Regions from separate parts of the Vogesella sp. LIG4 genome, predicted to be linked through region 4. Evidence: predicted binding sites of a transcription regulator. Region 4 holds the regulator's gene; each other region holds the start of a gene.
What was found. The regulator sigma-54, encoded in region 4, starts transcription at its own class of promoters, with help from an activator protein. The targets are predictions, from matches to a motif close to CTGGCACGCTTCATGCTT.
Positions count from the first base shown of each region.

Region 1: the regulator sigma-54 is predicted to act here: its motif matches at 1,918-1,935, upstream of PSELUDRAFT_RS17300 (ANTAR domain-containing response regulator).
Region 2: the regulator sigma-54 is predicted to act here: its motif matches at 2,671-2,688, upstream of nirB (nitrite reductase large subunit NirB).
Region 3: the regulator sigma-54 is predicted to act here: its motif matches at 4,832-4,849, upstream of PSELUDRAFT_RS03280 (dicarboxylate/amino acid:cation symporter).

Region 1 covers NZ_LT607802.1:3,726,005-3,733,054, forward strand. Annotated here, with positions in the region: gene PSELUDRAFT_RS17295 (CmpA/NrtA family ABC transporter substrate-binding protein) at 63-1,211, opposite strand; gene PSELUDRAFT_RS17300 (ANTAR domain-containing response regulator) at 1,300-1,866, opposite strand; gene PSELUDRAFT_RS17305 (diguanylate cyclase) at 2,074-3,561, opposite strand; gene PSELUDRAFT_RS17310 (DNA-3-methyladenine glycosylase I) at 3,735-4,310, shown strand; gene PSELUDRAFT_RS17315 (GyrI-like domain-containing protein) at 4,317-4,772, shown strand; gene PSELUDRAFT_RS17320 (DUF1987 domain-containing protein) at 4,783-5,166, opposite strand; gene PSELUDRAFT_RS17325 (SiaB family protein kinase) at 5,170-5,730, opposite strand; gene PSELUDRAFT_RS17330 (SpoIIE family protein phosphatase) at 5,727-6,977, opposite strand.
Region 2 covers NZ_LT607802.1:3,716,917-3,723,966, reverse strand. Annotated here, with positions in the region: gene PSELUDRAFT_RS17280 (NarK/NasA family nitrate transporter) at 1-713, shown strand, start outside; gene PSELUDRAFT_RS17275 (bifunctional protein-serine/threonine kinase/phosphatase) at 715-2,379, shown strand; gene nirB (nitrite reductase large subunit NirB) at 2,852-5,284, shown strand; gene nirD (nitrite reductase small subunit NirD) at 5,333-5,647, shown strand; gene PSELUDRAFT_RS17260 (nitrate reductase) at 5,721-7,050, shown strand, end outside.
Region 3 covers NZ_LT607802.1:703,490-710,539, forward strand. Annotated here, with positions in the region: gene ispE (4-(cytidine 5'-diphospho)-2-C-methyl-D-erythritol kinase) at 1-771, opposite strand, end outside; gene lolB (lipoprotein insertase outer membrane protein LolB) at 768-1,349, opposite strand; gene PSELUDRAFT_RS03265 (tetratricopeptide repeat protein) at 1,346-3,100, opposite strand; gene mutM (bifunctional DNA-formamidopyrimidine glycosylase/DNA-(apurinic or apyrimidinic site) lyase) at 3,170-3,985, shown strand; gene PSELUDRAFT_RS03275 (1-acyl-sn-glycerol-3-phosphate acyltransferase) at 4,044-4,808, shown strand; gene PSELUDRAFT_RS03280 (dicarboxylate/amino acid:cation symporter) at 5,050-6,342, shown strand; gene PSELUDRAFT_RS03285 (symmetrical bis(5'-nucleosyl)-tetraphosphatase) at 6,415-7,050, opposite strand, start outside.
Region 4 covers NZ_LT607802.1:1,983,006-1,990,055, forward strand. Annotated here, with positions in the region: gene PSELUDRAFT_RS09320 (NAD(P)H-hydrate dehydratase) at 1-612, opposite strand, end outside; gene PSELUDRAFT_RS09325 (flavin prenyltransferase UbiX) at 609-1,223, opposite strand; gene rapZ (RNase adapter RapZ) at 1,323-2,180, opposite strand; gene hprK (HPr(Ser) kinase/phosphatase) at 2,161-3,117, opposite strand; gene PSELUDRAFT_RS09340 (PTS sugar transporter subunit IIA) at 3,110-3,568, opposite strand; gene hpf (ribosome hibernation-promoting factor, HPF/YfiA family) at 3,701-4,030, opposite strand; gene PSELUDRAFT_RS09350 (RNA polymerase factor sigma-54) at 4,098-5,531, opposite strand; gene lptB (LPS export ABC transporter ATP-binding protein) at 5,538-6,266, opposite strand; gene lptA (lipopolysaccharide transport periplasmic protein LptA) at 6,263-6,784, opposite strand; gene lptC (LPS export ABC transporter periplasmic protein LptC) at 6,774-7,050, opposite strand, start outside.

The sequences.
Region 1 (7,050 bases), 1.7 Mb from region 4:
AACAAAAACGCCGCGCCCTCGTTACGAGGCGCGGCGTTTTTCATGCCGGGCCGCCCGGCTTTTTATTGCCTGGCCACAGCGGCAGCGCCCTGCACGGCGAAGCCGGCTGCGTAGCCGGCCGGGTCGCGCCCGTCCCACACCACGCCGTCCATCAGCCGGCTGCTGCGCATGCTGCTGGCCGGCAGCGGCACCCCGGCCAGCGCCGCGCCCTGCTGGTACAGCGCCACATGGTTGATGCTGCGCGCCAGTGCCAGGTAGTCCGGCTCCTGCGGCAACAGCCCCCAGCGGCGGTACTGGGTAAGAAACCACATGCCGTCGGACAGGTAGGGGTAGTTCACCCGCCCGTCGTCGAAACACTTCAGCCCGCCCGCCACGCAGGTGCCGGACAGCCCGGCATTGAGCACCGCGGCCGGCAGCGGCAGGCCGCCCTTTTCTTCCAGCAATGCGGCCACCTGCTCGCGGTTGCGTACGTCGTCGACAAAGCGCGAGGCGTCCAGCAGCGCGGCAATCAGCGCACTGGCGGTGCCAGGGTTGGCCGCAGCCCAGTCGGCAGTGGCGCCCAGCACCTTTTCCGGGTGATCCGGCCAGATGTCGCCACTGCTGGCGATGGTGAAGCCGACGCCTTCGGCGGCCCCCAGGCTGTGCCATGGTTCGCCGGCGCAGTAGCCGTCCATCTGCCCGGCACGCAGCGCCGCCACCATCAGCGGCGGTGGCACCACGATGCTTTTCACGTCGCGCAGCGGGTGGATGCCAAGCGCGGCCAGCCAGTAGTACAGCCACATGGCGTGGGTGCCGGTGGGAAAGGTCTGCGCAAAGGTGAACCGGCGCGCATCGCGCCGGATGCGCCGCGCCAGGTCGTCGCCGCTTTTCACGCCTTCCGCCGCCAGCTGCGCCGCCAGGGTGATGCCCTGCCCGTTCTGGTTCAACGTCATCAGCACCGCCATATCGCGCTGCATGCCGCCCAGCCCCAGGTGCACGCCGTACATCAGGCCGTACAAGGCATGCGCGGCGTCCAGCTCGCCGGTGAGCAGCCCGTCGCGCACCGCGGCCCAGCTGCCCGCACGCGCGGGCAGGATGCGGATGCCGTAGCGCTGGTCGAAGCCAAGTTCGGCGGCCACGATCACCGCGGCGCAATCGGTCAGCGGCAGGTAGCCCACCCTGACTTCGGTTTTCTCCGGCTTGCCGGCCGGCAGCGTGTTGCCTGCATTCAACGGCTGTACTCCTTGTTCGCTCTGGTTCGGCGGCCCGCGCCGCGCACCGTGATGGCGCGGTGACGCACCATGGCGTGGCATGGCGGCATCATGACTGCAGCCACTCGGCCAGGCTGATGATCTCCTGCGCCACGTCCGCCAGTTTCTTCTGCTGTTTCATGGCGCGTTCGCGCAGCTGCTTGTAGGCGCTGGCTTCGTCCAGGCCCTTCATCTGCATCAGCAGGCCCTTGGCTTTTTCGATGAGTTTGCGCTCCGCCAGCTGGCGCTGGGCGTCGGCCAGCTCGGCACGGCGCGTCTGTTCGATATGGTTGCGTTCGATGGCCACTTCCAGCACGGTCTGGATGCGGCTGCTTTCCACCTGCCCCACCACATAGGCGGCCACGCCGGCCTGCAAGGCGGCGCGCATGGTTTCGCGGCTGTCGTCGCCGGTGAACATCACCACCGGCTGGCCATGGCTGGCGCCCATCACGCACACCTGTTCCAGCATGTCGCGCGCGGGCGCATCGCTGTCGATCAGCACCACGTCCGGCCGGGCGGCGGCCAGCACGTCCGCCAGCTGCGGGGTGGCCTCCACCTCCGCCACCACGCGCACGCCGGCCGCGGCCAGCGCCTCCCGCAACGCTGTCACCCTGCCTGATCCGTCATTGACCAACATCACCGTCAGCACCGCCGTGATCCTTGTCTGCCTGTAGTCATGCTTCAGCAGCAGCAAGCGGCATGCCAACAAGGCGCCGGCATGCGCCGCCGGCTAGTCTGGTCACCGCCGACCGTCGAAAACGGCAAAGCCCTTGCGCGCTGCGCAAGGGCTTTGTCAGTACGCCGGGTGGCATGTCGCCTGGAACCCGGTTCGTTGGCTTATGGCTCAGGCCGCCTGGATCACACGATTGCGCCCCTGCCGTTTTGCCTGGTACAGCGCTTCGTCGGCGCGGCGCAGCCAGTGTTCGGCATCGCTGTCATCGCGCTGCGCCATCGCCACGCCTATGCTCACCGTCACCCGCAGCGACGGGTCGTGCTCGCCGTCGATGATGGCCTGCTCCACCCGCTGGCGTATCCGCTCCGCCACTTCCAGCGCGGTACTCAGCTCGCAGCGGCGCAGCAGCAGCACGAATTCCTCGCCGCCGAAGCGCCCGGCCAGGTCGCTGCTGCGTACCTCGTGCCGCAGCAGGGCCGCCACGGTGCGAATCGCCCGATCACCGGCCACGTGGCCGTAGTCGTCGTTGATGCGCTTGAACAGATCGATATCCAGCATCAGCAGCGCCGCCCGCTCGCCGCGCAAGCGGCTGTTGTGCCAGCAGTCGGCCAGCGCGCGGTTGGTACTCTGGCGGTTGGCAAGCCCGGTCAGGCCGTCAGTGCGCGCCTGCTCTGCCAGGTCTGCATTGGCCTGCCCCAGCTGTTCCAGCAGCGCAGTATTGGTACGGTGCCAGTGCAGGAACATCTGGTAGCCGAACATGCCCATGAACAGCGCAATGAAGGCGATCACCCAGAAGAACGCCCAGATCATGCCGGAGAGACGGTCGGCGGCATGACTGAGCTTGTCAATCTGGCCGCTGTGCAGCTGCGCCTGCACGCTTTCGGTACCCAGCCAGATGGTAGTGAAGGCGTAGATCAGCACACTGATGATCAGCACGCCCATCAGCCGCAGCACCAGCTTGCGCGACTCGGTGGGCTGCACCGACAACAGCTGCTGGTGACACTCCAGCCAGGCTTCCACCCGTGGCCAGGTCAGCGCCATTATCGGCACCACCAGGAAGATGTTCTGCAGGAAGTTGCCCAGCCACCAGCCCTGCCAGATGGCGAACAGCGCCACCTGGTCCACCTTATTGGTGTAACACCACACCAGCGCGGCGGAGGAGCTGAACATGCAGCCCACGAAGGCCATTTGCAGGAAGAACACCAGTGCGCGCCAGGAATACAGCGAACAGGGCATGGCGATGGCGCGGTAGCCCAGCACCATCACCCCCAGCCCCACCGGGTTGCCGCAGGCGAACAGCAGCGCCCAGTACCAGGGCATGCCGGCGTACAGCGCCAGGCTCAGGGTGGAAAGATAGGCCGGCAGCGCGCCCCAGAACCAGCCGAAGCACAGTGCCCACCAGGTACAGATCAGTATCGGGGGGTAGATGGAGATATACAGTTCCACGCCGCCGTAGCTCAGCGGCAGCCCGGACCAGGCGTGGATGACCGAGGCTAGCCCCAGCCCGACGCTGAGCGAGGTGCAGACCAGCCAGGCCAGCAGAAAGGTGCTCTGCTGCAGCCTGGTGCCGTTGCGCCAGAGGCGCCGAAAGCTGACGCTGTGGTAGGCATCAGCCATTTCCGGCACTACAGGCAACGACAGGTCTTCAGACAACGTCATTTCTCGGCTTCCGCATGGTAGGCGTATGCTGGCGCTCTCTCCGCCATGCAAATGGCACTTGATAGAATCACCATATCAGTAAAGCTTGGTGCTTGTAAGATAAAACTGCATTTGCTTAAAGAAAAACCTATTGTCATTAAGCACGCTTCCGCCACCGGCAGAAAGGCATCCCGATGAATGCATTGCAACGCTGTGGCTGGTGCAACGACGACCCGCTGTACATCGCCTACCACGACCTGGAGTGGGGCCGCCCGGTGCACAACGATGACAAGCTGTTTGAAATGCTGGTGCTGGAAGGCGCCCAGGCCGGGCTGTCGTGGATCACCATCCTGAAAAAGCGCGACAACTACCGCCGGCTGTTTCACGGTTTCGAGCCGGCCAGGGTTGCCGCCATGACCGGGGACGACGTGGAGCGGCTGCTGCAGGATGCCGGCATCGTGCGCAACCGGCTGAAGGTGAACAGCGCCATCCGCAATGCCCGCGTGTTCCTGGCCATGCAGCAGCAGTACGGCAGCTTTGCCAGCTGGCTGTGGCAGCATGTCGATGGCCAGCCGGTGGTCAACCACTGGGCCAGCCTGGCCGAGTGCCCGGCCAGCACGCCGCTGTCGGACCGCATCAGCAAGGCGCTGAAAAAACACGGCATGAATTTCGTCGGCAGCACGGTGATCTACGCCTTCCTGCAGGCCACCGGGGTAGTGAACGACCACCTCACCAACTGCCCCTGCCACCCGCGCCATCAACAGGACTGAGCCGCCATGCATCGCAAACAGCTACCCGCCCTGCGCGTACTGGCTGCCAGCCGCAACCTGTGCCTGCCGGAAGTCGGCCCCGAGGCTGCCCTGCTCTGCCCGCAGCTGGAAACGGCCGCACGGCAACTGGGCCTGCAGCCAGACGGGCCGTGGATCTTCGTGCACCACGACTTGCCGCACGACGCCAGCAGCCTGCACCGGGTGGATTTCTGCCTGCCGGTCAGCGGCGAGGCAGCGGGCGACGGGCCGTTCGCCCTGCTTGCCCTGCCGCCGCTGCACTGCGCCAGCCACGACTACCACGGCCCGCTGCACGGGCTGTTCAGCCATGGCTATGCACCGCTGCTGGCCGCCATTGCCGCTGCCGGCGCCATGCCGGGGCAGCAGTGCCGCGAGGTCTACCACCGCTGGCTGGGGCCGGAAGACAGCGGCAACCACGTCGAGCTGCAGTTCGCGCTGGCCTGAAGCAGCGGCCTCAGGCCAGTTCCAGCAGGTGCACTTCCAGCGCGGCGTTGTCGTCGGCCACTTCCTGGCCGAACTCCATGATGGTGTCGTCGTCCGGGTCGCTGTACCAGTTCACCGTGACATAGTTGCCGGCCACTGCGGCGCCGTTCAGGCGCTCGAAGATGGCCAGGATCGCCTTGGTGCTGGCGCTGTTGAAATAGGCCAGCTGCACGTCAAAGGTGATCTGGGTCTGGCTCAGCGCGGCCAGGTAGCCATGCAGCGCGTTCATCAGCGGCTCGAAGAACACCGCGGCGTTTTCCGGGTAGCACTCACCCTTCAGCGACAAGCGGTGGCTGGCAAAGTCGAAGTTCACTTCCGGGCTGAAACTGGTGGCGGCAAGATGGATGTTTTGCATGATTCAGATTGTGGCTTTCAGATAGAACAGAGTGGTCGGGCTGTCCGGGCCGTGCTCGTCGGCGAAGTCGAACTCCACCGGGCCGCTGGCATCGCGCGCCACCGTCAGGAACCCCAGGCCGGCGCCCTTGCTTTCAGCGTCGTTCTCGGCGCGCAGCTTCTGCTTGTACAGCTGCTTGATGTCGTCATTGCTCATGCCCAAGAGCGGCGCCAGCTTGTCGCGGATGCGGCCAACCTGGTTGCGGTCCACCGGATTGGCGCACACCACGTAGAACTGCCCCTGGTGCTCGCCCACCCACAGCGCGCCACGGCGGATTTCCTGGTCGTCGCTGTCGATGGCGGTAAGGTGCTCGGCGGAGTAATGCACCACGTTCTGCGCCATCTCGATGAATACCGAGAACAGCTTGCGGCGCTGCACATTGCTGGCGTCGGTCTGGTTCAGGCGCAGGCGCAGCGCGTCGGCCATGGCGGTGACGATGGCCTGCGAAAAGTAGCCGGTGTAGTAGAAGACCACGCTCTCGTCGCGGGCCAGGTTCTGGAAACGGTGAAAAGCGTCCAGGCTCATGCGTGCTGCTCCATGAAATGCATGCCAAACAGGCTGACGTCGTCGCGGCGGCTGTTTTCGCCCTGCCAGTGGTGGAAGGCGTCCAGCAGTGCCTGGCGCTGTGCCGCCATCGGCTTGTGGGCGTGTTTGAGAATCTGTTCCTTGAAGCGCTTCTTGCCAAAGCAGATGCGCTTGGGGCCGCCGATCTGGTCGATGATGCCGTCGGTGCTGATGTACAGCCGGCTGCCCGGCTTCAGCTTGACGCGGTGGTTGTCCCACTCGTAGTCCAGCGGCGTGGACACATAGCCCACCCCCTTCTTGTTGCCGTCGACCACCACCACCTCGTCGCTCCCCTTGGGCAGTACGAAGATCGGCGTCTTGGCGCCGGCAAAGGTCAGCGAATGGCTGGCGTTGTCGTACCAGCAGAACGCGCAGTCCATGCCGTCGTCGGAGCGCACCTCGACGTTTTCCTCCACCTGGCGCTCGTCGTCGGACAGCTGGCCCAGCGACTCCTTCACCAGGCGGTTGATGGCGGACAGCAGCGCTGCCGGGTTGTGCAGGTCGTAGGTGCTCAATACCTGCTTCAGCGCCGAGGCCATGATCAGCGTCATGAAGGCGCCGGGCACGCCGTGGCCGGTGCAGTCGATTACCGCCACGAAAAAGCCGTCGTCGCGCTTCACGAAGTAGTAGTAGTCGCCGCCCACCACGTCGCGCGGCTCCCACACCATGAAGTAATCATCCAGCCGGGCCGCCATGTCGCGGCGCGAGCTTTGCAGGAAGGACTGCTGGATCACCGAGGCGTAGTTGATGCTGTCCATCATCTGGCGATGCTTCTGCGCCTGCTGGTCGGCCAGCGCCTGCACCAGCGACACCCCCAGACCCAGGCCGGCGTAGGCACCGTCCACGGTGAGGATGAAGCCGTCGGACAGCACCTTGTCGCCGCGCGACAGCGCCAGGTAGGACAGCTCGGTCAGCGGCAGGTGGTAATCCACCACCAGCGGGTTGGCATCCATGAACGCGGTACACGGCTTGCGGCCGAAGATTTCGCGATGGAACGGCCGCGCCAGCATGCTCATGAAGTGGTTGCGGTTGATGATGCCCAGCGGCGCGCCATCGCGCACCACCGGCAGGTTGGACAAGTCCGGCTGGGCGGTGAACAGCTCCAGCACCTGGTAGTTGCTGCTTTCCGGGGTCACTACCGGCGGGCTTTGCAGCAGATGGCCGGCTACCTGGGTTACCGCGGACAGCGCAGCGCGATCGCTATGCATGATGGATTCCTGCGTCAACGAAACAATGGCGCGCAGTGTAGGCAGCCGGCATTACCGTACCGTGACGTTAATT
Region 2 (7,050 bases), 1.7 Mb from region 4:
ACGTGTTCGGCATGGCGATCCTGCCGCTGGGCGTGGTGTTCGTGCTGTTCTGCCTGCTCGCCAAAAATGCGCCGCAGCGCCCGGCGCCCAAGGCCCTGGCCGACTATCTGCGCGTGCTGGGCGACAAGGACAGCTGGTGGTTCATGTTCTTCTACTGCGTGACCTTCGGCGGCTTCTCCGGCCTGGCCAGCGCCTTGCCCGGCTACTTCCACGACCAGTACGGCCTGGGCGCGGTCACCGCCGGCTACTACACCGCGGCCTGCGTGTTCGCCGGCTCGCTGATGCGCCCGCTGGGCGGCGCGCTGGCCGACCGCATCGGCGGCATCCGCACCCTGCTGGTGGTGTACACCGTGGCGGCGCTGCTGATCGCCACCGTCGGCTTCAACCTGCCGCAGGTGCAGCTGGCGCTGGCGCTGTTCGTGGGTGCCATGCTGGCGCTGGGCTGCGGTAACGGTGCGGTGTTCCAGCTGGTGCCGCAGCGCTTTCGCAAGGAGATCGGCGTGATGACCGGGCTGATCGGCATGGCCGGCGGCATCGGCGGCTTCCTGTTGGCCGCAGGGCTGGGCCTGGTCAAGCAACAGCTGGGCAACTACCAGCTGGGGCTGTGGCTGTTCGCCAGCCTGGGCCTGGTGGCCTGGGTGGGCCTGTACGCGGTGAAACTGCGCTGGCGCACCACCTGGGGCTCGTCCAGCATCACCGCGGCGCGGGTGTGACATGCCGCTGAAGCTGGCCATCGGCCAGGCGTCGCAGCCCGGCCGCCGCGAACGCAACGAGGACGCGCTGGGCTGGTGCCTGCCGGACGGCGAGCAGCTGGCCGGCAAGGGCGCGCTGTTCGCGCTGGCGGACGGCGTGTCCGGCTGCGCCGACGGCAAGCTGGCCGCCAGCTCCAGCGTGCGCGCGGTGTGCGCCGACTACTACGCCACGCCGGAAACCTGGGAGGTGGCCGCGGCGCTGGACCGGCTGCTGGGCGCGCACAACCGCTGGCTGCGTAGCCAGGGGCGCTCGCTGGTGGCGGCACTGTCGGTGCTGGTGCTGCGCGGGCGGCGTTTCACCGTCGCCCACGTCGGCGACTGCCGCGTCTACAAGCTGGGGCGCGACGGCCTGCGCTGCCTGACCCAGGACCACGTGTGGGAGGAGCCGTCGCTGCGGCACGTGCTCAAGCGCGCGCTGGGGCTGGATGCGCACCTGGTGGCGGATTTCTGCGACGGCGACCTGGCGGCGGGCGAGGTGTACGCGCTGCTGTGCGACGGGGTGTGGAACGCGCTGGGCGATCTGCGCATCGACGAAACCCTGCGCCTGCATACCGACCCGCAACGGGCAGCGGCGGTGCTGGTGGAGGCGGCGCTGGCCGCCGGCAGCCAGGACAACGTGTCGGCGCTGGTGCTGCGGGTGGACGAGCTGCCTGCGGCCAACCTGGATGATGCCTTCTCGCGCGGCGAGGCGCTGTTGCCGCCACCGCCGCTCAAACCCGGCCAGCAGTTCGAAGGGCTGACGGTGGAGGACAGGCTGCATGCCTCGCCGTCCGGTCTGGCTTACCGGGTGTGCGATGCCGCCGGCCGGCGCTGGGTGCTCAAGACGCTGCCGGCCACGCTGGCGGGCGACCGCGAGGCGGCGCAGGCGCTGCTGGCCGAGGAGTGGCTGCAGCGCCGCGTCAGCTCGCCATATTTTGCCGAGGTGGCGCCGCAGGCGGCGCGCAGCCACCTGTACTACCTGCTGCGCTGGTATGACGGCGCAACGTTGGCCGCACGCGCCGGCAGTGGCCCGCTGGGCGTGGCCGAGGTGGTGCTGACCGGGCTGGCGCTGTGCCGCGCACTGGCGGCGCTGCACCGGCTGGGCATCGTGCACCGCGACGTGAAGCCGGACAATGTGCACCTGGGGCGCGACGGCCAGTTGCGCCTGCTGGACCTGGGCGTGGCCTGGTGTGCCGGCATCAGCGAGGAGGCCGCCACGCTGGCGGGCACGCCGTCCTTCCTGGCGCCGCAGCTGTTCGATGGCGCTGCGCCGGATGCCGGCAGCGACCTGTACGCGCTGGGCGTCACCCTGTACTGGCTGCTGTGCGGCCGCTATCCGTATGGCGAGATCGAGGCATTCCAGCGGCCGCAGTTCGGCAGCCCGCAACCGGTAAGCCGCCACCGGCCTGACGTGCCGGTGTGGCTGGAAAAGCTGCTGGCCAAGGCGGTGGACCCGGACGCGGCGAGGCGCTTCGAAACCGCCGAGGAATTCCGCCTGGCGCTGGAGCGTGGCGACAGCCAGCCGGTCACCGCCCGCCAGCACGTGCCGTGGGCGGAGAGGCTGTCGCTGCGGCTGTGGCGCCGGCTGGCGCTGGTGTCGCTGCTGATCAACCTGCTGTTGCTGTATGTGCTGCTGTTGCAGCACTGATCCGCGTTCACTTCCCCTTTCGCCCCGGCTTGCCGGGGATTTTTTTGCCTGCAGGAGCCGGCATGGTGCGTGTTCCCCGTTTTCGTGCCGCACTGCACCAAGCCAAGGCAGAGGTTGGCCGCATGGCTGCTAATAGCCGGTGCACGATCTGCTGCGCGTCGGCGATACCGCGTTAAAAACGGCTTCGGATTGCTCATTTACTATTTGTAAATTCCGCTTCCTCAGCCGTTTTCGCCTTGTCTCGCCCTAGCTCGCGAGATCGTGATCTGACTTCAGGTCCGCCCGCCAAAGCTGGCACGCCGCTTGCTGAACAGTGCTACGCAAAGGTCTCCCGCGCCAATGGCGGTGCGGGAGCAGGGACAAAGAGGTCCGCTGCCACGGAGCATTCCGCTCCGGCAGCGGGCCTTTTTCTTTTGGACTGTGCCGCAGCAAGGCCGCGGTGGCGCAGCCGGCAGGAAAGGAAGGCAACACGATGGACAAACAGAAACTGGTCATGGTGGGCAATGGCATGGCCGGGGTGCGCACGCTGGAGGAGCTGATGAAGCTGGCGCCGGATGCCTACGACATCACCGTGTTCGGCGCCGAGCCGCACGCCAACTACAACCGCATCATGCTGTCGCCGGTGCTTACCGGCGAGCAGACGCTGCCGGAAATCATGCTCAACGACGTGGACTGGTATGCCGACAACGGCATCACCCTGCACCTGGGCAAGCCGGTGGTGGATATCGATCGCGGCCGCCGCGTGGTGCGCGCCGCCGACGGCACCAGCGTGCCATATGACCGCCTGCTGCTGGCCACCGGCTCCAGCCCCTTCATCCTGCCGGTGCCGGGCAAGGCGCTGCCGGGGGTGGTGACCTTCCGCGACGTGGCCGATGTGGAGGCGATGATCAGCGCCGCCAGCAGCCACCGTCACGCGGTGGTGATCGGCGGCGGCCTGCTGGGGCTGGAGGCGGCCAACGGCCTGCTGGCGCGCGGCATGGACGTGACCGTGGTGCACCTGGGCGAATGGCTGCTGGACCGCCAGCTGGACAAGACCGCGGCGCGCCTGCTGCAGCAGAGCCTGGAAGCCAAGGGGCTGAAGTTCCTGCTGCAGAAGCAGACCGCCGAGCTGGTGCAGGGCGAGAGCGGCCGCGTGTGCGCGGTGCGCTTCAAGGATGGCGATGCGGTGCCGGCCGACCTGGTGGTGATGGCAGTGGGCATCCGCCCCAACTACAGCCTGGCCGAGCAGTCCGGCCTGTACTGCGACCGCGGCGTGGTGGTGAATGACTTCCTGCAGACTTTCGACCCGCGCGTCTACGCGGTAGGCGAGTGCGTCAGCCACCGTGGCGTCAGCTACGGCCTGGTGGCGCCGCTGTTCGACATGGCCAAGGTTGCGGCCAACCATCTGGCCAGCTACGGCATTGCCCGCTACGTGCCGGCGGCTACCTCCACCAAGCTCAAGGTCACCGGCATCGATGTGTTCTCCGCCGGCGAGTTCATGGGCGGCGACGGTTGCGAGGAGATCATGCTGTCCGACCCGATGGGCGGCGTGTACAAGAAGCTGATCGTGAAGGAAGACAAGCTGGTGGGCGCCTGCCTGTACGGCGACACCGCCGACGGCGGCTGGTACTTCCGCCTGATCCGCGAAGGCCATGCGGTGCACGAGATTCGCGACCAGCTGATGCTGGGCGAGGGCGCCACCGGCGACACCGGCCATGCCGGCCAGAACCGCGCCATGAGCATGCCGGACGATGCCGAGGTATGCGGCTGCAACGGCGTGTGCAAGGGCAGCATCGTCAAGGCCATCCAGGAGAAGGGCCTGTTCACGGTGGACGACGTGAAGAAGCACACCAAGGCAGCCAGCTCCTGCGGCTCCTGCACCGGGCTGGTGGAGCAGATCCTGATCAACTGCGTGGGCGGTGCCGCCGACGTGAAGCCCAAGGCGGAAAAAGCCGTCTGCGGCTGCAGCGACATGACCCATGGCCAGCTGCGCCAGGCGATCCGCGACAAGCACCTCATCACCCTGGCCGACACCTTCCGCGAGCTTGCCTGGCGCAGCCCGGATGGCTGTGCCAGCTGCCGTCCGGCGGTGAACTATTACCTGATCTCCACCTGGCCGGGCGAGGCGAAGGACGACCCGCAGTCGCGTTTCATCAATGAGCGCGTGCACGCCAACATCCAGAAGGACGGCACCTACTCGGTGGTGCCGCGCATGTGGGGCGGGGTGACCAACCCGTCCGAGCTGCGCCGCATCGCCGACGTGGCCGACAAGTACCAGATTCCGATGGTGAAGGTGACCGGCGGCCAGCGTATCGACCTGCTGGGCGTGAAGAAGGAAGACCTGCCCAAGGTGTGGCAGGAGCTGGACATGCCGTCCGGCCACGCCTATGGCAAGAGCCTGCGTACGGTGAAAACCTGCGTCGGCAGTGAGTTTTGCCGCTTCGGCACCCAGGATTCCACCCAGATGGGCATCGACCTGGAAAAAGACCTGTTCGGCATGTGGAGCCCGGCCAAGGTGAAGCTGGCGGTGTCCGGCTGCCCGCGCAACTGCGCCGAATCCGGCATCAAGGACGTGGGCATCATCGGCGTGGATTCCGGCTGGGAGCTGTATGTCGGCGGCAACGGCGGCATCAAGACCGAGGTGGCGGAGTTCTTCTGCAAGGTGAAGACGCGCGAGGAGGTGATGGAGTACAGCGGCGCCTTCCTGCAGCTGTACCGCGAGGAGGCGTTCTACCTGGAGCGCACCGTGCACTTCCTGCAGCGCGTGGGCATGGACTACCTCAAGCAGCGCGTGCTGCAGGACGAGGTTGGCCGCAACGAGCTGTACGCGCGGCTGAAGTTCGCGCTGTCCTTCGAGCAGGACCCGTGGGCGGAGCGCTACGGCAAGGGTGTGGCGCAGCACGAGTTCGCGCCGCTCACCGTGTAACACCGCCGCCCCCGGCGCGACCGGGGGCTCACTGGAAAGGAAGCAAGCATGAGTAACTGGAAAGCCGTCTGCCAGTTGGCGGACATCCCGGCGCAGGGCGCCCGCGTGCTCAAGCGCGAAGGCAAGGTGGACATTGCCATCTTCCGCACCGCCGACGACCAGCTGTTCGCCCTGCACGACAAGTGCCCGCACAAGGGCGGGCCGCTGTCGCAGGGCATCGTCTCGGGCCGCAGCGTGACCTGCCCGCTGCACAACTGGAACATCGACCTGGCCACCGGCGAAGCCTGTGCGCCGGACGAGGGCTGCGCCGGGCACATCGCGCTGAAGCAGGAAGCCGGCACCGTGTACCTGGCACTGGACTAGAGCCGGCGCGGGCTTGGCCGCTAGAGTCTGCTCACGCGCAGCAGCGCGTGAACAGGCTCTAAGGAGACAACACATGACTACAGCAACGGGACACAAAGGCACGGTCTCCTCCATCTGCTGCTACTGCGGCACCGGCTGCGGCGTGCGGGTGACGCCGCAGGCAAACGGCACGGTGACGGTGAGCGGCGACGAGCAGCACCCGGCCAACTTCGGCCGCCTGTGCAGCAAGGGGCGCACCCTGGGCGAGACCACCGGCAAGGCTGCGTTGCGGCTGCTGCGGCCAACCCTGCGTCACGGCAAGGACGCGCTGCCGCAGCCGGTGAGCTGGGACGACGCGCTGCGCACGGTGGGCGGCAAGCTGGCCGCCGCCATCCGCGAACACGGCCCGGACTCGGTGGCGTTCTATCTTTCCGGCCAGCTGCTGACCGAGGACTACTACCTGTTCAACAAGCTGGCGCGCGGCCTGGTGGGCAGCAACAACATCGACACCAACTCGCGGCTGTGCATGTCCAGCGCAGTAAGCGGCTACAAGCAGACGCTGGGCGCGGATGCACCGCCGGCCTGCTACGAGGACTTCGACCACGCCGGCTGCGTGTTCATCGCCGGCGCCAATATGGCTTATGCCCACCCGGTGCTGTTCCGCCGGCTGGAGGCGGCCAAGGCGGCCAACCCGGCGCTGAAGATCATCGTCGCCGACCCGCGCCGCACCGATACTGCCAGCATTGCCGACCTGTACTTGCCGGTGCTGCCGGGCAGCGACGTGGCGCTGTTCCACGCCATGCTCAACGTGATGATCTGGGAAGAGCTGATCGACCGCGATTACATCGAGCAGCACACCGAAGGCTTTGCCGCGCTGCGCGCGCGGCTGCGCGAATTCACCCCGCGCGCCGCCAGCGAGCTGTGCGGCGTGCACGAGGACGATATCGTTACCGCCGCGCGCTGGTTTGCCGGCAGCCCGGCCACGCTGTCCTGCTACACCATGGGCCTGAACCAGTACAGCAACGGCAGCGACAAGAACGCGGCGCTGATACATCTGCACCTGGCCACCGGCCACATCGGCAAGCCGGGCGCCGGGCCGTTCTCGCTCACCGGCCAGCCCAATGCCATGGGCGGGCGCGAGGTGGGCGGCCTCGCCACCGTGCTGCCCGGCCACCGCGACCCGGCCGATGCCGCGCATCGCGCCGAAGTGGCGGCGCTGTGGGGCGTGCCGCAGCTGCCGGCGCGGCCGGGGCTGTCGGCCATCGAAATGTTCGAGGCGGCGGCGGAAGGCAAGATCAAGGTGCTGTGGATCGCCTGTACCAACCCGGCGCATTCGCTGCCGGACCAGGCGCTGGTGCGCAAGGCGCTGGAAAAGGTGGACTGCGTGATCGTGCAGGAAGCCTTTGCCGGCACTGAAACGCTGG
Region 3 (7,050 bases), 1.3 Mb from region 4:
TGTTTTTGCTTGATCTTCACTTGGCAGCTCCAGAAACACACATGCTCCCGAACCTGTCATCAGCGGCGAACCGTATTCACGTAATCGATTCAAAGCCTCATTTACCGCTGGATACATTGCTGTTACAACGCGCTGCAAATCATTTTGTTTTTGCGCTGCGCCGAACAGGCTTCGCATTATGGAGAACCGGGCCTCCCCTGTCAACAGCATTTGTGAAAATTGCTGAAATACCGGGCCGGTCGGCACCGACACCGGTGGCTTGCATACCACATACCAGGCGGCCGGCAATTCGATGGCTTCCAGCGCCTCGCCGATGCCGCGGGCACGCGCATTGCGGCCGAAAATGAATACCGGCACATCGGCGCCCAGCTGCACGCCAAGGTCCATCAGCGCCTGGCGCGACAGCCCGCAAGCCCACAGTTTGTTGAGTGCCAGCAGTACGGTGGCGGCATCGGAGGAGCCGCCGCCCAGGCCGCCGCCCATCGGAATGCGCTTGCTGATGCGCAGGCTGGCACCCAGCGGGCAGCCGGTGGCCTGCTGCAGCAGACGCGCGGCGCGCACGGCAAGGTCCTGCTCCGGTGCCACGCCCGGCGTCGGCGTTTCCAGCTCGATGCGGCCATCGTCGCGCACGGCGATGTCGATATCGTCACAAAAATCGATGAAGCGGAAGTCGGTATCCAGCAGGTGGTAGCCATCCTCGCGCTTGCCGGTGATCAGCAGGGTGAGGTTGAGTTTGGCCGGGGCGGCAAAGCGTTGGAATTGCAGATTCATGGCTGGGTAGAAAGCGGGGATGAGGCGTCGCTGCCGCGCCAGTCGGAGAACACCAGGCGGATGCTCAGGCCTTCGCGCTCCAGCTCCAGCCGGCGTGGCAGATGGGTGGTGGCGTCCTGGCTGTGGCGGATCAGCCAGCCCTGCTGCTGCAGGCGGCCGTCCGCAGCCTGCTCCGCCTGGATGCCGGGCGCGGCCAGGCCGCGCGCCCACCAGGCCAGATTGGACAGCGGCAGCGGCCAACCCAGGGTGTCCTCGGTCAGGCTTTCCACGTCGGTGGCCCGGCGCTCCTGGCCATCGGCCAGCAGGCGCACGCCGCTGGCATCGCGCCGCAGGCTGGCCACGGTGGTGCCGATGGGGGTTTTGACGTTGAGCTGGTCACTGCCGGCGCTGTGCTGCCAGTCGAAGCTGGCAAGCTGCCCCCTGCCCTGGTAGTTCACCGCCAGGCGGCCGCTGGTGCTGAACGGGCTGTCGACAACGTTGGCCGCAGGGGCCGACATGGAATGGCTTACTTCCGGGGTGGTGGCGCAGGCTGCCAGCAGCAGCAGGCAACCCGACACCAGCCAGTGGGCTAACTTCATGGTTTGATGCGGTCCAGGGTTTCCTTCAGCACCGGGTGGTCCGGCGCGCTCTTGCGGGCTTCGTCCCAGACATGCCGGGCTTCATCCTTGCGGCCCAGCGACCACAGCACCTCGCCCAGGTGGGCGGCCACTTCGGCATCCGGCAACCGGGCATAGGAGGCCTGCAGATGCGGCAACGCCTCGCTGGCAAGCCCCTGCTTGAACAGCACCCAGCCCAGGCTGTCGAGAATCATGGCATTGTCCGGCTCGGCCTTCAGCGCGCGCTGGATGTAGCTCTGTGCTTCTTTCAGCTGCACGCCGCGGTTGGCCATGACGTAGCCCAGCGCGTTGAGGCCCTGCACATCGTCCGGCTTCAGCCGCACCACGGTGCGCAGATCCTGCTCCGCCTCGGCGGAACGGCCCAGCTGATCAAGCAGCAAGGCGCGCTCGTACAAGAGGTCGGTCTGTTCCGGGTCCTGCTTCAGCGCACCGCCAAGAATGCCCAGGGCGGCATCGTACTGTTTGGCGTCTCGCGCCAGCATGGCCTGCGCTTCGGCAATGCGCTCGCTGTCCGCCTGCTGCTCGGCCAGGTTGTTGAGGCTGTCGATGGCCTCGCGCCACTGGCCGTCGGCAGCCTGGATCTGCGCGGCACGCACCCGTGCCTGCAACAGGCTGTCGCCGCCATCCACCTGCATATACCAGCGGCGGGCTTCTGCCGGCTGCTTCAGTTCGTCGGCCAGCTGGCCCAGGGTGAAGCGCAGCGTATTGCTGTCGCTGTAGCCGGCGCGCAGCGCGGCTTCCAGCAGTTTGCGTGCCTGCGGCAGCTCGCCGGTCTGGTAGGCCAGCAGGCCATGCAGGTACAGCAGTTCGCCGTTGTTGGCAAAGCGGCTCTCGATACTGGCGGCATGCGCCTCGGCCTCGGCAAAACGCTTTTCGCCGGCCAGCAGGCGGATATAGCTGGTATTCAGTTCGATGCTGGACTGCGGGCGGCGCGCCAGTTCCTGTTTCAGGAAGCTGATGGCATCGGCTGCCGACTGGCGGCGCAGGCGGTCCACCTGCCACAGCACCGGCAGATCCCACTGCGGCGCGGTACGCGCCAGTTGCGCGAACCCGCTATCCACCGTGGGCTGGTCGCCCGCCTCGGCGGCCACCGCGATCAGCGCGAAATGCGCCTCCGGCAGGTCCGGGTAGCGTGCGGCCAACTCGCTGACCAGGGTTTCGGCGCCCTGCTTGTCGCTCTGTACCGCGGCCAGGCGCGCCAGTTGCACGAACACGCCGGCGGCGCGTTGCGGCTGGCGCGCCAGCTCGGCTTCGATCAGCGGACGGCTTTCCGCCAGCTTGCCGCCACGCAGCAGCGCGATGATCAGCTGTTCACGCGCGGTGTCCGCGGTCGGCTCCAGCTCCAGCCACAGCGACAGCGCGGTGGTGGCGCTTTGCAGCTGGCCGGCAAACATGGCGAATTCGGCGGCGCGGCGGGCGATGCGCGGGTCGCGGCTTTCGCGCGCCAGGGCGATATAGGTTTCGGCCGCCTGCGGTGCGGCGCCGTTGCGGGCCGCCATTTCACCGGCCAGCAGGCCGTACAGCCACTCGGCACGCAGTTGCTGGTGCGGAATGGCCGGGTTGTCTTCATCACGCGGCGGCGCGTCGTCGGCCGCGGCACTGGCCGCCTTGCTCGCCTGGGCGTTGGCCGCGGGCGCGGCGTGGGGCAGGCTGGCACATGCCGACAATGCCAGCGGCGTGAGTACGGCAAACAGACGGAACAAAGCGTTCATGCACGGAACCTGTATTCATCACAGGCGGGTAGAATACCACGCCATTCACACTATTCATGCCATCCTGCCATGCCCGAATTACCAGAAGTCGAAACCACGCGCCGCGGCGTCGCGCCACAACTGGAAGGCGCCACCGTGCGCGAAGTGATCGTGCGCGAGGGGCGCCTGCGCTGGCCGATTCCGCCGCAGTTGCCGGCGCTGCTGGCCGGCCGCTGCGTACGCAGCGTGAGCCGGCGCGCCAAATACCTGCTGGTGGATTTCGAGCATGGCACGCTGATCGTGCATCTGGGCATGTCCGGCAGCCTGCGTTTCGTGGCGCCGGGCACCGAGCCGGAGAAGCATGACCATGTAGACATCGTGCTGGGGCAAACGGTTCTGCGTTATCGCGACCCGCGCCGCTTTGGCGCCATGCTGTGGCAGCAGGGGCCGGTGGAGGCGCACCCGCTGCTGGCGAACCTCGGCCCGGAGCCGCTGTCCGATGCTTTCGGCGGCGAAGTGCTGTACCAGGCCAGCCGCCGCAAGGGCAGCGCCATCAAGCTGCTGATCATGGACAACCACGTGGTGGTGGGGGTGGGCAATATCTACGCCAACGAGTCGCTGTTCTACGCCGGCATCCACCCGGCGCGTGCGGCCAACTCGCTGCGCCGCGAGGAGTGCGAACGCCTGGCCGCCGAGATCAAGTCGGTGCTGGCGCGCGCCATCGAGGCCGGCGGCAGCACGCTGCGCGATTTCATCGACGCCAAGGGCAAGCCGGGTTACTTCCAGCAAAGCTACAAGGTGTACGGCCGCCGCGAGCAGCCTTGCCACGACTGCGGCACGCTGATCTGCGAAATCCGCCAGGGCCAGCGCAGCACCTGTTTCTGTCCGCACTGCCAGCCGCTGTAAAACATTTGCCATCGCCGCGGGTTACACTGCCATTAACCGTCAACCCTCTGTCATCATCGTGCACCAGACCACCTCCCTGCTTGTCCGCCTGCTCCGCATCGCCCGTCTTGCCGCGCACGTTTTCCGCGGCGTGATCACCATTGCCACGCTGTACCCGCGGCTGTCGCAGCCGGAAAAGGCGGTAATCACCCAGCGCTGGTCGCAGCAGCTGCTGCACATTCTGGCCATCAAGGTGAAGGTGACCGGCCAGGCGCCTGGCGTCTACCCGCCGCACACCCTGGTGGTAGCCAATCATGTGTCCTGGCTGGACATCTTCGCGCTCAACAGCGTGACGGTTTCGCGCTTCGTGGCCAAGAAGGAGCTGCGCGACTGGCCGCTGGCCGGCTTCCTGATCAAAAGCGCCGGCACGCTGTTCATCGACCGCAGCAAGCGCCGCGATACCAGCCAGGTGAACAAACAGTTGGCCGCAGCACTGCACAACGGCGACTGCATGGCGGTGTTTCCGGAAGCCACCACCTCGGACGGCACCGGGCTACTGCCGTTCAAGTCCTCGCTGTTCGAAGCCGCACGGCTGGCCGGCGCCACGGTGCAGCCGGTGGCGATCCGCTACGTGTCGCCCGGCGGCCATTACTGTGCCTCCGCCGCCTATGCCGGCGATACCAGCTTCGGCCAGAGCCTGTGGGCGGTGCTGTCCACCCGCGCCATGGTGGTGGAGCTGAGCTTCACCGCCGCCATGCCGGCCGCCGACGCCAGCCGCTTCGCACTGTCCGAATCGTCCCGCAGCGCCATTGCCGCCGCGCTGGACCTGCCCGCCGACGCCTGAGCCCTCCCTCCGAGGCCACACCGCCGGCACGCCGCATGCGGGTTTTCCGCAATGCGGCTTTCCCTGATCGGGAAATACCCAATTTTGCGCCTCCCTGATGCCCAGCATCATCAGCGGGCCTGTTCACTGTCTTTTGGCAACTGCGCCAGCCCTGCCAGCCACAGCCATAAAAAAACATTGCACAGGCTCCTATAAAGCAAACAGAGAAGGCAGCCGCACTGCCTGCTACACGGAGAGCGCAATGTCAGCCAAGAAACTGCACCACGGCCTGTATTTCCAGGTACTGGTGGCCATCCTGCTGGGTGTCGCCGTCGGCCATTTCATGCCGGAATTCGGTGCCAAACTCAAACCGCTGGGCGATGGCTTCATCAAGCTGGTGAAGATGATGATCGCCCCCATCATCTTCTGCACCATCGTGGTCGGCATTGCCAGCATGGAAGACATGAAGAAGGTTGGCCGCGTCGGTGGCAAGGCGCTGCTGTACTTCGAGGTGGTTACCTCGCTGGCGCTGGCCATCGGCCTGGTGGTGGTGAACGTGCTCAAGCCGGGTGCCGGCATGAACGTGAACCCGGCCACCCTGGATGCCGGCGCCATTGCCAAGTACACCAGTACCGCGGCGCACCAGAGCACGGTGGATTTCATCATGCACATGATTCCGGATAGCGTGGTGGGCGCCTTCGCCGAGGGCGAGATCCTGCAGGTGCTGCTGTTCTCGGTGCTGTTCGGCGCCGGGCTGTCGCTGATGGGCGAATCCGGCAAGCCGGTGCTGGCGCTGTTCGAGAAAATCTCGCACGTGCTGTTCAAGGTGATCGGCTTCATCATGAAGCTGGCCCCGATCGGCGCCTTTGGCGCCATGGCCTTCACCATCGGCAAATACGGCGTGGGCAGCCTCACCCAGCTGGCTGCGCTGATGGGCAGCTTCTACGTGACCTGCGTGCTGTTCATCGCCCTGGTGCTGGGCTCCATTGCCCGCGCCTGCGGCTTCAATGTGTGGAAGCTGATCAAGTACATCCGCGAGGAGCTGCTGATCGTGCTGGGCACCTCGTCATCCGAATCGGCGCTGCCGCGGCTGATGAGCAAGCTGGAGCAGCTGGGCTGCGCCAAGCCGGTGGTGGGGCTGGTGATTCCCACCGGCTACTCCTTCAATCTGGACGGCACCTCGATCTACCTGACCATGGCGGCCATCTTCATCGCCCAGGCCTGCAATATCGATCTGAGCCTCACCCAGGAGCTGACCATCATCGGCGTGCTGCTGCTCACCTCCAAGGGCGCTGCCGGTGTGACCGGCTCCGGCTTCATCACCCTGGCCGCCACCCTGGCGGTGGTGCCGCAGATTCCGGTGGCGGGCCTGGCGCTGATTCTCGGCATCGACCGCTTCATGTCCGAAGCGCGCGCCCTCACCAACCTGATCGGCAACGCGGTAGCCACTGTGGTGGTGGCCAAGTGGGAGAACTCGCTGGACATCGACCAGCTGCACAACGAGCTGGCCAACCCCACTCCACTCAGCGATTCGCCCTCGCACCAGTATCACTGATGCCCCTCATGACAAAGCCCCGGTGTCCGCACCGGGGCTTTTTGTTGGAGTGCCGGCCGCTTGCGGCCAACCTTACGCGATGTCGCGGTAAGCCTGGCACGGCAGCGAGAACACTGCCCTGTCTTCCAGCCGCACCGCGGTGAGGCTGCCGCCCCACAGGCAGCCGCTGTCTATCGCCAGAATGTCCTCCGACAGCATCAGCCCCAGCGCCGACCAGTGGCCGCACACGATGGGCGTATCGGCACTGCGGCGGTTCTCCGCCTCGAACCACGGCACCAGGTTGGCCGGCGCGCCCTCCAGCTCGCCCTTGTAGGCCAGATCCAGCTCGCCGTCACGGGTGATGAAGCGCATGCGCGTCATTACGTTCACCACCATGCGCAGCCGGTCCATGCCCTTGAGGTCATCCTGCCAGCGGATGGGCTTGTTGCCGTACAGCTTGGAGAAGAAGCTGCGGTGCTGCTGGCTGGACAACTCGTCCTCCACTTCCTCCGCCAGGCGCAGCGCCTTCTTGACGCTCCACTCCGGCAGCAGGCCGGCGTGCACCATGGCAAAGCCCTGCTCGTAGATCATCAGCGGCTGGCAGCGCAGCCATTCCAGCAGCACCTTGGCATCGCCGGCATTCAGCACCGCCTGGATGGTGTCGTCGGCATGTACCTTGCCATAGCCTTCGGATACCGCCAGCAGGTGCAGGTCGTGGTTGCCCAGCAC
Region 4 (7,050 bases):
GCAGGCCAGGTCATCGATGATTACCTCGCCGCAGTAGTCTGGGCCGGCGGCGGTGTACAGGCCGGGCTTGGGGCACAGAAAGCTGAGGGTGACATCGGCATGCAGTGCCACGCCCTGCGGCTGGCCGCTGCCGGCATCCAGCCCGCTGGGCACGTCGATGGCCAGCTTGCGGCAGGGCAGCTGTTCCAGCTGTTCGATCAGCATGCGCCATTCGCCCTGCAGCGGGCGCGTCAGCCCCACGCCGAACAGGCCGTCCAGCAGCAGCTCCGGCGGCGGTGCGCTGGCACTGGCGGACAAGGTTGGCCGCACGCTGCCGCCCAGTGCCCGCCATTCGGCCAGCGCCGCCTGTACCGCGGCGTTGCCTTCCGCTGGCAGCAGCACGTCCACCTGGTAGCCGGCGCGTTGCAGGCGGCAGGCGGCGAACAGCGCGTCGCCGCCGTTGTTGCCGGGGCCGACTGCCGCCAGGATGCGGCTGGCCGGCGGATAGTGCTTGCTCACCCAGGCGGCGATGCTGTCGGCGGCGCGCTGCATCAGCGCCAGCCCGGCGGCATCGGCGGCCAGCTCCAGCTGGCGCAGGCCGGGCAGATCCAGCATGTCGGTTTGCGGGTTCATGCGCGCTCCTCGCCCCAGCGGGGCTGCAGCTGCTGCGGTACGCGCAGCTGGTCCAGGATGCGGGCGACCACGAAGTCCACCATGTCGTCCACGCTTTGCGGGTGGGTGTAGAAGCCGGGCGAGGGCGGCAGGATGCACACGCCGAGGCGCGCCAGCTTGAGCATGTTTTCCAGGTGGATGGCGGACAGCGGCGACTCGCGCGGCACCAGCACCAGCTTGCGGCCTTCCTTGATCGTTACATCGGCGGCGCGTTCGATCAGGTTGTCGCTCATGCCCTGTGCCACCGCCGCCAGGGTGCCCATCGAGCACGGGCAGATCACCATGGCGTCCGCCGGGTTGGAGCCGGAGGCCGGCGGCGCGAACCATTCCTCGCGGCCGAACACCCGCAGCTGGCCGTCCGCCGGCTGGTAGCGTGCGGCCAACCATTGCTGCAGCTCGGCCGGGCGCGAGGGCAGGGTGAGGTTCATTTCCTGCTGCGCCACCACCTGCGCCGCCTGCGAGTACAGCACCCACACCCGCACGCCGGCGGCGAGCAGGCAGTCGATCAGGCGCAAGCCGTAGGGCAGGCCGGAGGCGCCGGTAAGGGCAACGGTAACGGTGTCAGGTTTCATCCGTGGCGGACTCCGGCAGATTCTGGGTATGGTCTTGCGGCAGCAGGCAAGACGATGCGGGGGCAAGGCAGAGACTGGCGGCGCTGCGAGGCTCCGCTTTTATTTATGGCTGTCGCCGCTGCGGCCATCCAGCTGGCGGTGGCGCAGCAGCACCTGCTCATCGGCAAAGCCTGCGGCCAACCTTTCGGTCAGGTAGACCGAACGGTGCTGGCCGCCGGTACAGCCTATGGCCACGGTGACGTAGCTGCGATTGTCCTGCTTGAAGCGCGGCAGCCAGCGCTGCAGGAAGGTGGCGATGTCCTGCTGCATCTGCGCCACTTCCGCCTCGCCGGCAAAGAAGTCGCAGATTGCCTGGTCGCGGCCGGTGAGCGGGCGCAGTTTTTCGTCGTAGTAGGGGTTGGGCAGGCAGCGCACGTCGAACACGAAATCGGCATCCAGTGGAATGCCGTGTTTGAAGCCGAAGGATTCGAACACCAGGGTCAGCCGGCTGCTGTCGGCCTCGGCCAGCACTTTCACGTAGCTGCGCAGCGCATTGGCCGACAGGTTGCTGGTGTCGATGCGGTGGCCCAGATCCACGATGTGCTCCAGCATCTCGCGTTCCAGCTGGATGCATTCCTCCACCGTCAGGCGGTTGCCGGACAGCGGGTGGCGGCGGCGGGTCTCGGAGAAGCGCTTCACCAGCACTTCGCTGGTGGCTTCCAGGTACAGCAGGCGCACGTCGGTGCCGCCGGCTTTCAGCTGGGCCACCACCTGCGGCAATGCGGCCAACGTTGGTGCCGAGCGGGTATCCACGCTGATGGCGATGTGCTGGTAGCCGAACTGGCTGTACAGCGCCATGGCATCGGCCAGCATGGTGGCCGGCAGGTTGTCCACGCAGTAGTAGCCGACGTCTTCCAGCACCCGCAGTGCCACGGATTTGCCGGAGCCGGACAGGCCGCTAATCAGGATCAGCTGCATGTTCCTGGTCCCGGAGCAGGTTGGTGTGGCGGTCGATGAATTCACGGGTGCTGTCGATACCGCGCAGCTGCAGGATGTAGTTGCGCACCGCGGCTTCCACCAGTACCGCCAGGTTGCGGCCGGCGGCCACCGGCAGGATCACCTTGCGCACGGTGACGCCGAGAATGTCCTGGGTTTCGGACTGAATGTTGAGGCGGTCCAGTGCCTGCATGGCCTGGTCGTTGGCCTTGATCAGCTGGATGATCAGCTTCAGCACCTTCTTCGGCCGTACCGCGGTTTCGCCGAAGATGGTACGGATATTGAGGATGCCGAGGCCGCGCACTTCCAGGAAGTCGCGCAACAGCGGCGGGCAGCGGCCTTCCAGCGTTTCCGGGCCGATGCGGTACAGCTCCACCGCGTCGTCGGCCACCAGGCCGTGGCCGCGCGAGATCAGTTCCAGCGCCAGCTCGCTCTTGCCCATTGCCGAGTCGCCCATGATCAGCACGCCGATTTCCAGCACGTCCAGGAACACGCCGTGCATCACGGTGGATACCGCCAGTGCGCGCGCCAGGTAGATGCGCAGCACGTCCATCAGGTACGGGCTTTCCAGCGGCGTGCTCATCAGCGGCACGCTGTCGCTCTGGCAGTAGTCCTGCAGCAGCTTGGGCACCGGCTGGCCGTTGGCGACGATCACCACCGCCATGGTCTTGTGGAACAGTTGATCCAGCGCGGTGCGCGCCGCTGCCTGCTCCAGCTTGTCCAGGTATTCCACCTCGGCCAGGCCCAGCACCTGCACCCGGTTGGGGTGGATGAAGTTCAGGTGGCCGACCAGCGCCTGTGTCGGCCGCTGTTCGTCGTTGGAAATCAGGTTGTCGGAACCGGCCTTGCCGGCGATCCAGCTCAGGTTGAGTTTGTGCTGATTGTCCTGGAACAGGCGGCGGACACTGACATTAGGCATGGTGGCTGTCTTCGCAAAGCATGGCGTGCAGGGTGAGATTGTCGGCGCAACACATCTTTTCGCGCAGGCTGCGGCTGGAGAACAGCTGGGCCAACTCCGACAGCACCTGCAGGTGCAGGTCGGTAGCCTGCTCCGGCACCAGCAGCACGAACAGCAGGTTCACCGGCTTGCCGTCCGGCGCCTCGAACGGTATCGGGGTTTTCAGGCGCACGAAGAAGCCGGTGGCGTCCTTCAGGCTCTTGAGGCGGCCGTGCGGAATGGCCACGCCCTGGCCCAGGCCGGTGGAGCCCAGCTTTTCGCGGGCGAACAGGCTGTCGAATACATCGCTGCGCGCAATGCCGAAGCTGTTCTCTACCAGCAGGCCGATTTGTTCGAACAGCCGTTTCTTGCTGGAGATTTCCAGGTCGGCCAGTACGTGCGACTGGGGAAGAATCTTGCCGATCAAGCTCATGATATCTGTGAGGGGCAGAAAAACGTCGGCCATTCTACGCTGAGTCCGGCGTTTTCCATAGCAAGGTCAGTGGTTGCGGCTAGCAAAAACGGGAGCCTGTGGCTCCCGTTGTCATCTTGCTGTCGTCCTGATTTACAGGGCGGCATCGGCAGCGTTTGCCTGCGGCGTTACGCTACGGTGTTCCCCCTGTTTTTCCTTGAATTTCAGAACCTGACGGTCCAGCTTGTCCATCAGGGCATCGATGGCGGCGTACATGTCGGCGTCGGTTGCCTCGACATGGATGTCCTTGCCTGCCAGATGCACATTGACCTCCGCTTTTTGTACCAGTTTATCCACGGACAGCGTCACGGTGATGCCGATCACGTTATCGACATGGCGGGTGATGCGTTCCAGTTTGCTCTCGATGAATTCGCGCAGGGGCGGGGTAATTTCGAGGTGAAGACCGGTAATTTTGAGGTTCATACCCTGACTCCTTCTGTTGACGGCACGGTCGGGCTGGCCGTACCGGGTTTTCGTCGCACTCTTTCTTTTAAAGTGCTTTGCGAAGGTTAACTGGCGGTATCTGCATAGCTTCACGATACTTGGCTACGGTGCGCCTGGCAACCTGTATGCCCTGTGCCGTGAGGCGGTCGGCGATGGCACTGTCGGACAGCGGTTTCCTGTTGTCTTCACCATCGATGATCTGGCGGATATGCGCCTTGATCGCCGTGGCGGAGCATTCGCCGCCGCTATCGGTTTCCAGGGCATTGCCGAAGAAGTATTTGAGCTCGAACAGGCCTCGGCTGCACAGCAGATACTTCTGGGTGGTGACCCTGGAAATCGTTGACTCATGCAGCCCGAGTTCATCCGCGATGTCGCGCAGAATCAGGGGTCGCATGGCCACTTCGCCGTGTTCAAAGAACGCCTGTTGCCTGTCAACGATAGCTTCCGACACTTTCAGAATAGTGTCAAATCGCTGCTGGATGTTTTTCACCAGCCAGCGCGCCTCCTGCAGTTGGCCGCTGAGATTGTGGCTGCTGTCTCGCTGTTGCAGCATGCCGGCATATAGTTGATTTACCTGCAGTTTCGGCAGCGCGCCGCGGTTGAGCTGGGCCATCCAGCGACCGTTGCGCCGAATCACATGGATATCCGGCGCCACGTAGTGGGTTTCGCCCTGATCGAAGCCGCTGGTCGGCCGCGGGCGCAGGGTGGAGATCAGCTGGTGCGCGGCACGCAGTTCGGCTTCGCCCACGCCAAGCAGTTTCTTCAGCCGTACGTAGTCGCGGTTGCCCAGCAGTGCCAGGTGCTCGCGCACCAGGGTCAACGCCAGCTCGCGTGACGGGGTGGCCGCCGGCAATGCGGCCAACTGCAGCTGCAGGAATTCGGCCAGATCACGGCTGCCGATGCCTACCGGCTCGAACTGCAGCAGCAGCTTGCGTAGGTATTCCAGCTCGTCGGTGTCGATGTCCAGTTCCAGCGGCAGGCTGGCGGCGAATTCATCCAGCGGCGTGGTGAGGTAGCCGTCTTCGTCCAGTTCGTCGATCAGCAGCGTCAGCAGCGCGCTGTCGCGGCGGCTCAGTGGCCGCTCGCCGATCTGCGCTGCCAGGTGCTCGCGCAGGGTAGGGCGGCAGGGGGTGTTGAGGATGGGGTCGAACTCGTCGTCGTCATCGCGGCTGCCACTGCCGGAACCGCTGCCGCTGCCCCAGTCGCTGAGGTCCATTTCCTCGCGCTCGCGTTCGCGTTCCTGCGGCGCGTCCTCGCCGCCGCTGTCGCCGGCGGTGTCGTTGCCGCTGCCGGCTTCCACCGGCTCATGCTCGGCGGGGCCGTCGCCGTCGGCGCGTTCCAGCAGCGGGTTTTCCAGCAGGTAGCGTTCCAGCTCGCTGGACAGGTCCAGGGTGGACATTTGCAACAGCTTGATCGACTGCTGCAATTGCGGGGTCAGGGTCAGATGCTGGCTGACTTTGAGTTGCAGTGTCTGTTTCATGCCGCTTTACAAGTGGAAGTGCTCGCCCAGGTACACCTGGCGCACCTGTTCGTTGCTGACCAGTTCGGCCGGCAGGCCGGAAGCCAGCACGCGCCCTTCGGAGATGATGTAGGCGCGGTCGCAGATGCGCAGGGTCTCGCGCACGTTGTGGTCGGTGATCAGCACGCCGATGCCGCGCTCCTTGAGGAAGGAGATGATCTTCTGGATGTCGATCACCGCGATCGGGTCCACGCCGGCAAACGGTTCGTCCAGCAGGATGAAGCGCGGGCGGGTGGCCAGCACGCGGGCGATCTCCACGCGGCGGCGCTCGCCACCGGACAGCGCCATGGCATTGCTGTCGCGCAGGTGGCCGATGTTGAGATCGTCCAGCAGCAGCTCCAGCTCCTTGTCCAGCTGTTCGCCGCTGTAGCCGGCCACTTCCAGCACCGCCTGGATATTCTCTTCCACCGTCATCTTGCGAAAGATGGAGGCTTCCTGCGGCAGGTAGCCCAGGCCCAGGCGCGCGCGCTTGTGGATGGGCAGGTGGGTGATGGCTTCGCCGTTGAGGCTGATGTTGCCGGCGTCGGCGGCGATCAGCCCCACCACCATGTAGAAGCTGGTGGTCTTGCCGGCGCCATTGGGCCCCAGGAGGCCGATGACTTCACCGCTGGCGATGTCCATCGACACGTCCTGCACCACGGTACGCTTCTTGAAGGTTTTCTTCAGGTGCTGGATGGTCAGGCGGCTTTGCGTCATGGCTTTTCCTGCGCCTTGGGCTGGAGGATCACGGTGACGCGGCCCTTGGCGGCGCCACTGGCCGTCGGGTTGTTGCCTGCCACCTGGTAGATTTCGGTGACGGTGTTGTAGGTGATCTGCTCGCCGGTCACCAGATCCTGGCCGCGCTTGACGCGCGCCTTGCCGGTGAGGATGACCTGGTTGCTGGCGCTGGTGTAGTCAACGCGGCTGCCCTGGCCGTCCACGTATTCGTTCTTGCCTTCCACTTTCTGGCGGAAGGTGGCCGGGTTGCCGAAGGCCTGCAGCGTCTGGTTGCCCTGCGTGTCGCGGGTGACGATGGTCTTGTCGGCATGCAGGGTCAGCGTGCCCTGGGTGGCAACCACGTTGCCTTCCAGGATGTTGATTCCCTGCTTCTGGTCCAGCGAGCCGCGGTCGGCGGCCAGTTCGATCGGCTTGTTGCTGTCGGCCCGTTCGGCGTAAACGTTGGCCGCAACACCGCTCAAGCCCAGAATCAGGGCGAGCATCAGGCTATGGCGCATAGTGCATCCTTACTTGGGACAGCAGTTTGAGCTGCCCGGCTTGATGGTTATAGATGAGGCCGACGCTGCGCACCCGGCTGTTGCCGTAGTTCATCAGCACTTCGGTATGCGAGCTGGCCAGCTGGTTGCGGTTGTCCAGGCGCAGTGCCTGGGTCTGCAGTGTCATGTCGGGTTTGCCGGCCTGCCCGGTGCGCAGCAGGTGCACGTTGCCGCTGAAGTCGGCGATGTCCTGCGGCCGGTTGTAGCGGCCGCTGTCTGCAGTGATG